DNA from 3 places in the Pseudomonas sp. LBUM1640 genome. Region 1 is predicted to be linked to each of the others. Evidence: riboswitches for the same ligand, from Rfam matches in the RefSeq annotation. Region 1 holds a riboswitch; each other region holds the start of a gene.

Region 1 (3,270 bases):
CTTGGGCGACTTTTTTGCGCGTGATCAGCAGGCGGGCAGGGGCCTGTGAGAGCTGTTCAGCCAGGGCCAGTGCGGCGCTTTCGGCGACGCCATAACAGCCGGTGTGGGCAAACGCGACCTCGGATTTGTGGCTGAGGTGCGGTTCAAATACCGCCAATTGCGTTGCGCTGAAACACTGCAGCGGCAAATTCAACACCTGCGCCAGGGCGAGCAACCCCGGCTCATTACTCTTGCGGTCGATACTCGCCAGCGCGGTGATGCGATGGCGCTCGACGCCGCCCTCGGCGAGGGCGGCGTCAAACAGGCCCAGCAGGGTGTGAACATCACAGCCCCGCTGGCAGCCCAGGCCGACCACCAAGGTCATGCCGAGTATTGATCGTCGCGGTTGCGGCGAAACAGCCAGGCGCTGATCAGGCCCAGGGCCAGCCAGAAGGCAACGTTGGTCAGTTGCGAAGCGATTTTGAACTGTGCCTCCAGCGCTTGCGGCGCCAGCATTGAATGCACTTCAGGCTGCGGCGCACCCACCACATGCGGCACGGCCAGGATCGCCACGCCCAAGACTTTGAGCAGCCAGTTGCGGCCAAACACCAACAGTGCGATACCAGCCGCTGTGGACGCCGCGGTGCCGATCCACCAGATCTGGCGCTGTGCCAGGTCGGCGGCAGCGGTGCCCGGCAACTCCGGTGGCAGGCCCAGGGTCGGTGCCAGCACAAACGTCGCGTAACCGGCCAAGCCCCAGAGCAACCCTTGAGCCGTGCGGGTTGGCGCGCGCAAGGTGTAGAGACCGGCGAGCATCAGGGCAAAACCGACCGCCACCACCAGGTTGCCGCCGGTGGTCGATAGCACGCGCTGCCAGCCGTCTTCCGGCTCCCAGGCTTCGGCGTCGTGGGTGTGAGCGGCAGCGCCTTGCGCATGTTCATGGGGCATTACTTCGGCAGCCGCCGGGGCCTTCTCAAAGGTTTCTGCCTGCAAAATCAGCGGGGCGACCCAGAAGCTTTGCAGCAGGGTCAGCAGCAGGGCGGCCAGCAAGCCGGTGAAACCTGCGGTTTGGGCGATACGCTTGATCATGTCGGCAGGTCTCAGTGGCACGGGAACGCGGCGCTGTGGCGGGTATCGTGGGCGGCGTTATGCACGGCCTCGATATGCGAGAAACCGGCGAAATACACCAGGCACGCGCCCAGGATCGACGCGCCGATGGCGGCGGTCAGGCGTTGGCTCAGGGTGGCGGTGCTACTGGCGGTGTGCGAGGTGCTGCTGGTGATCGACATGGCGCGTCCCTTCTGGGTGTCAGGGTGAAACGAGCGCATGAAAACCCCGCGAGCCGGGCACGCAGGGTTTTGAACAGCGCCCGCCCACCGCGGGTTTGTTATCTGAATTTTTTCGGGCCGGTCTCCGGGCTTGCGAGGGACACTGGGTCTTAAAAACATCGCCTTCCCATGCCGTACAGGCACAGTGGATCTGACGTTTCACTCGCTTACCGTTGCGGGGGCAGCACCGGAATTCTTATGTGTAGGCATAAGGCACCGGTTTCCCGTTTCACCCTGTGAAGGGCACCCGAAACAAGGTGTGTAGGAGAGCATGGGGGTGGGAGGGGAGTCAATTGGGATATGTGTTTTTGGGGGGGCGCTTGGTGTGTGTGTACATATCCGTTGCTGCGGTAACGGCCGCTTATGGTTTCGCTCTTACAGCGAGTCACTTTTGGCAAACGCCCCAAAAGTAACCAAAAGGTCTTTGCCCCACCACTCGGTGCCTCGCCTAGGCTCGGCATGCCCGCACTCCGGCCCGGTTCCGCGGGTCGCCGCGATGGGCCATCCCTGGCCCAGCGCGGCTAAACCGGCATCCTTGCCGGTTTACCCGCTCCACCGTGCCTACGTGCGGCCATCGTGGTTAACGGGGCCTGTCAGATCAAGATCAAGATCAAGATCAAAATCTACAGCACGGCGGCCTAGTAGCCGACCTGAGTGGTTGAAGCAAAAGCAGGGCAACAGCAGAGCAAAAACAGATCAGAAGCAGAGCTGCTTTTCTGTGGGAGCTGGCTTGCCTGCGATGCGGACATCTCGGTAAATCAGTGAGACACAGTTGATGCCTTCGCAGGCAAGCCAGCTCCCACCTTTGACCGAGTACACACATCTACCAGTTGTACTGAGCTCAAAATGTGGGAGCGGGCTTGCTCGCGAATGCGGTGGGCCATTCACCAGGTGCATCAACTGACACACCGCCATCGGGAGCAAGCCGAACCGTCGCACCGCCCCTCCCACATTTAACCGAGGTCGGCTGTCAGGCCGCCTTGGCTTTGCTTTTGATTCAACCACTCAGGTCGGCTACTAGGCCGCCGTGCTGTAGATTTTGATCTTGATCTTGATCTTAGGCGCCCCGTTAAACCACGCTGGCCGAACGCAGGCTTTGGAGCGGGGGTAAACCGGCAGGACGCCGGTTTAGCCGCGCTGGGCCAAGGATGGCCCATCGCGGCGGCCCCCGCTCCAAAGCCTGCGTGAGGGCACACCGAGCCGGAGGCGAGGTGCCGAGTGGTGGGGCAAGAGCCCTTTTGGTTACTTTTGGGGCTCTTTTCCAAAAGTGACCCGCTGTAAGAGCGGAACCATAGGCCGCCGTTACCGCAGCAACGGATATGTACACCAACCAACCAGACAACCAACCAACCAACCCAACCCCATCATTGACCATCCCCCACGCACTGCGTAGCCTTGCACCTTCGAGGTTCTTCGGCCCACGCCGAAGCTAAGAAGGGAACGCGGTCCAAGCCGCGGCTGCCCCCGCAACTGTAAAGGGTTCAGCTGTCTGCCACGCCACTGCCAATACGGCGGGAAGGCGCAGCCAGCGCCGGTCGCAAGACCCACAAACCCCAAGCCAGGAGACCTGCCTCGCAACCGATTTTCTACTTCAACCGGGCGGGGTGATCCGGTGACGAAATCCGCTTCTGCGCACCGCCGCAGGGCCTATCGTCCCGTATGCCCGCCCCAAAGGGCATCCGATGAAAACACTGGCCAAACTCCCCGTCACCATCGTTACCGGCTTTCTCGGCTCGGGCAAAACCACCTTGCTGCGCCATATGCTCGACAACGCCCAGGGCCGTCGCATCGCCGTGATCGTCAACGAGTTCGGCGAGCTGGGCATCGACGGCGAAATCCTCAAACAGTGCTCCATCGGTTGCACCGAAGAAGAAGCCAACGGCCGCGTATACGAACTGGCCAACGGCTGCCTGTGCTGCACCGTGCAAGAAGAATTCTTCCCGGTGATGCGCGAATTGGTCGC
Region 2 (3,270 bases), 640 kb from region 1:
AGAGGTGTCGCTCGAAGAAGGCTGCCACACGTCAACCAGCAGACGTGCGGTGAGTGAAGGCCCGATCAGCGTGGTCAGAAGTTCGTAGAGGGTAGCCAGCAGCACCTCACCGAAAAACAGCGCATCGGTTTCGTTGTGCTCGACGAGTGCGGATTTGAGGGCAATCAGGTCCATCGCGGCCGGCACACTGTCGAAGGTGGCAGCCAGGCGTGGATGGGTCGAGACGCACAGATGGAAGCTGCGGCGGTACAGCGCGGCAACGCCCTGCTGGCCGATAATGGGCGCCAGTGCTGCGCCCATATCCTGCAAAATCGAAACAATCGCCTCGGTAATGCTTGCATTATCAGCCTGCGGACCAACACGGTGCGCCAGAGAAGCTACGATCCGGCGGCTCTCTTCGCTAAGCGTGGGCATGTCTGACTAATATCTGATGAACAGAGATTGATGGTACACCCTATCGGTATGGATAGAACCCCGCGGCACACAACGGGGCAAATGCGCTTACCCAAGGCGAAACATTTGTCGCCGCCTGCGTACCTCGCTCGATCAAAGCGCCCACATCCTGATCATTGCAAACCCCAGGTCCACACTCACGCATTCGCGCCCATCCACCCACTCATCTTCACGCAGGCGCCGCCCGGTGTTGGTCTCGCGCTCGCCTTTGGCAATCACCAGCACAAACAATCGGGTCGGGCATTCGAAGTTGCGCAACCGATCAACATCGGCCCTTACCGACCAGTCACCTTCCAGGCACTTGGCTTGGGATATATCGCCCAGGCATTTGATTTCAGCGACCATCGTCGTTGAACCGGTGTCATCCAGGGCATACAGGTCGGCTTTGCGCCGCTCGCCGATCGGCAAGTCCGTCCAGATTTCAATTTTATCGTTGAACCAGGCGTGCACGCTGATTTCGGCCTGAATCCAGTGTTCGCGGCAACTGTTCAATTGCAAGACCTGCTCGAGTTTCTCGCCCATTTCGCGAAAGGCCCGCGCGTACAAGGCAATCCATTGGTCGGTGTTCATTGCGTACTCCCTGTGTGAGAAAAACCGAGGTTATCGTTGGGTCGGCGCATTCCAACCAGGCTGGATGAAACGCCGCGCGACATCATATAGCCATCCCCCAGAATCCGACACGCCAAAATCCCCTCAACCACCTTCGGCGCGCTGACGACGGCCAGTGGCAAACACCCGACAGATCAAACTCCCCCTGCCCGCCATGATCGACTACCATACCGCGCCGGTTCCCCAACGGGACTAATAGGGAATTCGAAGCGCGGCCCATTGCGCCAATCGAAACTGCCCCCGCAACTGTAGGTGCTGAGCCTGCTCCACATCGCCACTGGGCATTACCCGGGAAGGCCGGAGCGTGGCGACGACGCATCAGTCAGGAGACCTGCCGGCCAAGCAACATCACTCACCGGCGGGGTGTCCGGGAAGGCCATCCGTGCCCTGCAAGACCTGCAGCGTTCGTGGGTGTGTTTCCGAGCCGTACCTCCCCTGTTTCACGTACGGTTCACCCGGAGACTGCCTCATGCTGCCACGCGTTACCGCCCTGATCACCGGCCTCGGCTTCTGTGCCCTGGCCCACGCCACGCCGACTCATTACCCGCTGACGGTGCAAAACTGCGCCAGCACCCTGACGTTTGAGCAGGCGCCCGCGCGCAGTGTGACCATCGGCCAGGCCGCCACCGAGATGCTCTACGCCTTGGGTGTGGGCGACACCGTGGTCGGCACCTCGCTGTGGTTCAACAGCGTACTGGCGCAGTTCAAGGCGCAGAACGACAGCATCGAGCGCCTGGCCGATAACGAACCAAGCTTCGAAGCAGTCATCGCCAAACGCCCGCAACTGGTGGCCGCCGAGCTGGAATGGGTGGTGGGCCCGCAAGGTGTGGTGGGTACGCGCGAGCAGTTTCACGAACTGAAGATTCCCACCTACCTGCTGCCTTCCGATTGCGAAGGCAAGGACAACCTGGTGGGCGCCGACGGCACGCGGCTGGAGCCGTTTCGCATCGACACGATCTATAAGAGCATCAGCCAACTGGCCGAGATCTTCGACGTGCAAGCGCGCGGCCAACAACTGAATGATGAACTCAAGGCGCGCCTGACCAAATCCGTCGCCACCGCACAGGGCAAAGGCCTCAAGCAAGCCAGCGCATTGGTGTGGTTCTCCAGCGCCGAGATGGCCAGTGACCCGTACGTGGCCGGCCACCAGGGCATTCCCCAATTCATGCTCCAAACCCTGGGCCTGCACAACGTGGTGCAGTCCAATGAAGAGTGGCCCGCCGTCGGCTGGGAAACCATCGCCAAGGCCAACCCGACCTTCGTGGTGATCGCGCGCATGGACCGCCGCCGCTACCCGGCCGACGACCATGAAAAGAAACTCGCCTTCCTGCGCAGCGACCCGGTGACCCGCAACATGGACGCGGTGAAGAACAACCGCATCATCATTATTGACGCCCTGGCGCTGCAGGCCAGCATTCGCATGTTCGATGGCCTGGAACAACTGGCCGGCGCCATCGACGGCTACGACCTGCCTAAATGATGCGCGCCCTACTCGCCCTGGCGCTGCTGTTGCTCGCCGTACTCGCCGGCGTGGCCATCGGCGAAACCGCCATCGCGCCGCAGGTGGTGTTGCAAGTGCTCGCCAACAAACTGTGGGCGGCCGGTTACGCGCTGGACCCGATCGATGAAGGCGTGGTGTGGAGCTACCGCCTGACCCGCGCCCTGGTCGCCGCCGCGTGCGGTGCCGGGCTGGCCACGTGCGGGGTGATTTTGCAGTCGTTGTTGCGTAACCCGTTAGCCGACCCTTACCTGCTGGGCATCAGCGCCGGCGCTTCGACCGGCGCGGTATTGGTGGCATTGATCGGCGTGGGCGGCGGGCTGATTTCGCTGTCGGCAGGCGCGTTTGTCGGGGCCATGGCGGCCTTTGCGCTGGTGATTTTGCTGGCGCGCGCCAGCGGCTCATCCAGCGGCACCGGGCAGATCATCTTGGCGGGCATCGCCGGCTCGCAGTTGTTCAATGCGCTCACCGCGTTCCTGATCACCAAGTCGGCCAGTTCCGAACAGGCGCGCGGCATCATGTTCTGGCTGCTGGGCAACCTCAGCGGCGTGCGTTGGCCGTCGGTGTGGCTGGCGGTGCCGGTGGCCGTCGCAGGGTTGGCGGTGTGCCTTTGGCACCGTCGCGCGTTGGATGCGTTTACCTTTGGCACCGACTCGGCGGCGTCGCTGGGTATCCCGGTGCGCCGCGTGCAGTTTGTGCTGGTGGGCTGC
Region 3 (3,270 bases), 970 kb from region 1:
GAAACGCGCACATCCACATGCTGGCCGTAGTAACTGAACGGCCAGCCATAGAACGCCCCATCCTTGACCGACGTGATGTAGTCCGGCACCAGATCGCTGCCGATCTCATCGCGCTCATTCACTGCCGTCCACAGCTTGCCACTCTGCGGTTCCCAGGCCATGCCGTTCGGGTTGCGCAGGCCGGAGGCAAAGATGCGGTGCTGGCCCGTGGCGCGGTCGACTTCCCAGATCGCCGCGCGACCTTCTTCGGCCGCCAGGCCGTTTTCGCCGACGTTGCTGTTGGAGCCGACGCTCACATACAGCTTGCTGCCGTCCTTGCTGGCCACCACGTTTTTGGTCCAGTGGTGGTTGATGCTGCCGCCCGGTAAGTCGACCACCTTGGTGCCGGCTGCCTTGATCGCAGTTTCGCCCGGCTGATAAGGGAAGCGCAGCAACTGGTCGGAGTCCGCCACATACAGGTCGTTGCCGACCAGGGTCATGCCGAACGGCGAATTGAGGTTCTCCAGGAACACCGTGCGCGTTTCGGCGACGCCATCATGGTCGGCGTCGCGCAGTAACGTGATGCGGTTCGGGCTCGGCACGCCCGCGCCCGCGCGGCCCATGACCTTCTCCATCACCCAGCCGCGAATGCCCGCGGAATCATCCGGCTTGGGCGGCGCGTTGGTTTCCGCGACCAGCACGTCACCATTGGGCAATACATACAGCCAGCGCGGGTGATCCAGGCCTTCGGCAAACGCCGCGACCTGGGTGCCTGAAGCGGCTGTCGGCTTCGCGCCGTCTGGCCAGCCAATCGCCGGGGCGATGTTCACCGTGGGGATCAGGGTTTTGTTCGGTTCCGGCAGCTTGGGTGAAGGCCCAGTGCCGTCGGAGACCTGCAAGGTAGAGCTTTCGCCACAGGCGGCGAGGGTGCCTGCGAGCATGATCAGTAAGGCGAGTCTGGTTTTATGCATGGTTTTCTCCTTAATACCTGTAAGGGTAGAGGAGCACGGCAGTCGGATGGTTCAAGTGCAAGGCCAGCTTTAATTGACGCTCCACCCCCAACCCACTAACCTTCGCGGCTTGTTCCAGGTGCTCTGTGGCCGTGTGCCGACAGAGTGAAACAGGGAAGCCGGTGAGTGAGCGCACTTGTACACAGTGCAGCCGCGATTCCGGCGCTGCCCCCGCAACGGTAAATGAGTCAAGACGGTGCCTTTTGCCACTGTATCGCTGGCGATATGGGAAGGCGCGCCGTTGGCCTGCTTCTATAACGAATGCGCCACTCATGAGTCCGGAGACCGGCCTGGAGCATCCAACAGCATCACGGTGGGCGATGCTTGGCTGTCTGTTTTTTCTTTTTCCTGCCCGCCGTTTTTGTCCAGCCCCAACGGAGAGCTGCCATGACTGATTCCCCCGAACGCGACGAACGCCACCTGGCGCGCATGCTGCGCAAAAAAGCCGTGATCGATGAGCGCATCGCCAATTCCCCGAACGAGTGCGGGCTGCTGCTGGTGCTTACCGGCAACGGCAAAGGCAAAAGCAGCTCGGCGTTCGGCATGCTCGCCCGCGCCATGGGCCACGGCATGCAGTGCGGCGTAGTGCAGTTCATCAAGGGGCGTAACAGCACCGGCGAAGAGTTGTTCTTCCGCCGCTTTCCCGAGCAAGTGCGCTTTCATGTGATGGGCGAAGGTTTTACCTGGGAAACCCAGGACCGCCAGCGCGACATCGCCGCCGCCGAAGCCGCATGGGCGGTTTCCCGCGAACTGCTGCAAGACCCCTCCATCGGCCTGGTGGTTCTTGATGAGCTGAACATCGCCCTCAAGCACGGCTACCTCGATTTGGACCAAGTGCTCAGCGACCTGCAAGCCCGCCCGCCGATGCAGCACGTGGTGGTCACCGGCCGTGGCGCCAAGCCTGAGCTGATCGAAATGGGCGACACCGTCACCGAAATGGGCATGCTCAAACACGCATTCCAGGCCGGTATCAAGGCACAGAAGGGCGTCGAACTTTGAATCAGCCCCGTCATTGCCCGGCCGTATTGATCGCCGCACCGGCATCCGGCCAGGGCAAAACCACCGTCACCGCCGCGTTGGCGCGTTTGCACCGCAACCTGGGGCGCAAGGTGCGCGTGTTCAAATGCGGGCCGGACTTTCTCGACCCGATGATTCACGAGCGCGCCAGCGGTGCGCCGGTGTATCAGTTGGACATGTGGATGGTCGGTGAGCAGGAAAGTCGGCGTTTGCTGTGGGAAGCAGCGGGCGAGGCCGACCTGATCCTGATCGAAGGCGTGATGGGCCTGTTCGACGGCACGCCCTCCAGCGCGGATTTGGCGCGGCACTTCGGTGTGCCGGTACTTGGCGTGATCGACGGCACCGCCATGGCCCAGACCTTTGGCGCGCTGGCATTAGGCCTGGCGCGCTACCAACCGGACCTGCCGTTCGCCGGCGTGCTGGCCAACCGCGTCGGCACCCTGCGCCACGCGCAACTGCTGGAAGGCAGCCTCACCGAAGGCCTGCGCTGGTACGGCGCGTTGTCGCGTGAAACCGGAATCGAACTGCCCAGCCGCCACTTGGGCCTGGTGCAAGCCAGCGAATTGAATGACCTCGACGTGCGCCTGGATGCCGCCGCCCAAGCCCTTGGCAGCAGTTGCGAAGTTGCCTTACCGCCGCCAGTCACCTTCGCCGCGCCTGAAGTGGTCGAGGCCGAGCCGTTGCTGGCCGGCGTGCGCATCGCCGTGGCCCGCGACGAAGCGTTTGCCTTTACCTATGGCGCCAGCCTCGACCTGCTGCGCGCGATGGGCGCCGAATTGCGCTTCTTCTCGCCGATCCACGACCGCGAATTGCCTGACGCCGACAGCCTCTATTTGCCCGGTGGTTACCCGGAATTGCATCACCAGGCGCTGTCGGAAAACACCCCGATGCTCGACGCTATCCGCGCGCATCACGCCGCCGGCAAACCGTTGCTCGCCGAATGTGGTGGCATGCTCTACCTGCTGGATTCGCTCACCGATGTCGATGGCACCCGCGCCGAGTTGGTCGGCCTGCTGCAGGGCGATGCGGTGATGCAAAAGAAACTCGCGGCCCTGGCCCTGCAAAGCGTCGAGTTGCCGGAAGGCGTGCTGCGCGGGCACACCTATCACCATTCGCTGACCAGTACCGAGTGGCAGCCGATTGCCCGCGGCTTGAGCCCCAACGGTGGACGCGGCGCTGAGGCGGTGTACCGGCAGGGGCGGATGACGGCTTCCTACGTGCACTTTTACTTCCCGTCGAATCCGACGGCAGTGGCCGCATTGTT

Evidence for each region. A riboswitch is a leader RNA that binds a small molecule or an ion and turns the genes downstream of it on or off. The one in region 1 is predicted to bind cobalamin.
Region 2: linked by a shared signal. The riboswitch ahead of ACA065_RS20645 (ABC transporter substrate-binding protein) and the one ahead of ACA065_RS17895 (CbtB domain-containing protein) in region 1 are both predicted to bind cobalamin.
Region 3: linked by a shared signal. The riboswitch ahead of cobO (cob(I)yrinic acid a,c-diamide adenosyltransferase) and the one ahead of ACA065_RS17895 (CbtB domain-containing protein) in region 1 are both predicted to bind cobalamin.

What each region holds. Positions count from the first base shown of each region.
Region 1 covers NZ_CP166816.1:4,053,412-4,056,681, reverse strand. The annotation lists gene ACA065_RS17905 (cobalamin biosynthesis protein) at 1-364, opposite strand, end outside; gene ACA065_RS17900 (CbtA family protein) at 361-1,068, opposite strand; gene ACA065_RS17895 (CbtB domain-containing protein) at 1,080-1,268, opposite strand; cobalamin riboswitch at 1,367-1,573, opposite strand; cobalamin riboswitch at 2,697-2,896, shown strand; gene cobW (cobalamin biosynthesis protein CobW) at 2,990-3,270, shown strand, end outside.
Region 2 covers NZ_CP166816.1:4,693,303-4,696,572, forward strand. The annotation lists gene ACA065_RS20635 (hypothetical protein) at 1-414, opposite strand, end outside; gene ACA065_RS20640 (hypothetical protein) at 547-1,023, opposite strand; cobalamin riboswitch at 1,222-1,415, shown strand; gene ACA065_RS20645 (ABC transporter substrate-binding protein) at 1,532-2,542, shown strand; gene ACA065_RS20650 (FecCD family ABC transporter permease) at 2,539-3,270, shown strand, end outside.
Region 3 covers NZ_CP166816.1:5,025,655-5,028,924, reverse strand. The annotation lists gene ACA065_RS22080 (PQQ-dependent sugar dehydrogenase) at 1-950, opposite strand, end outside; cobalamin riboswitch at 1,050-1,297, shown strand; gene cobO (cob(I)yrinic acid a,c-diamide adenosyltransferase) at 1,377-1,988, shown strand; gene ACA065_RS22070 (cobyrinic acid a,c-diamide synthase CobB) at 1,985-3,270, shown strand, end outside.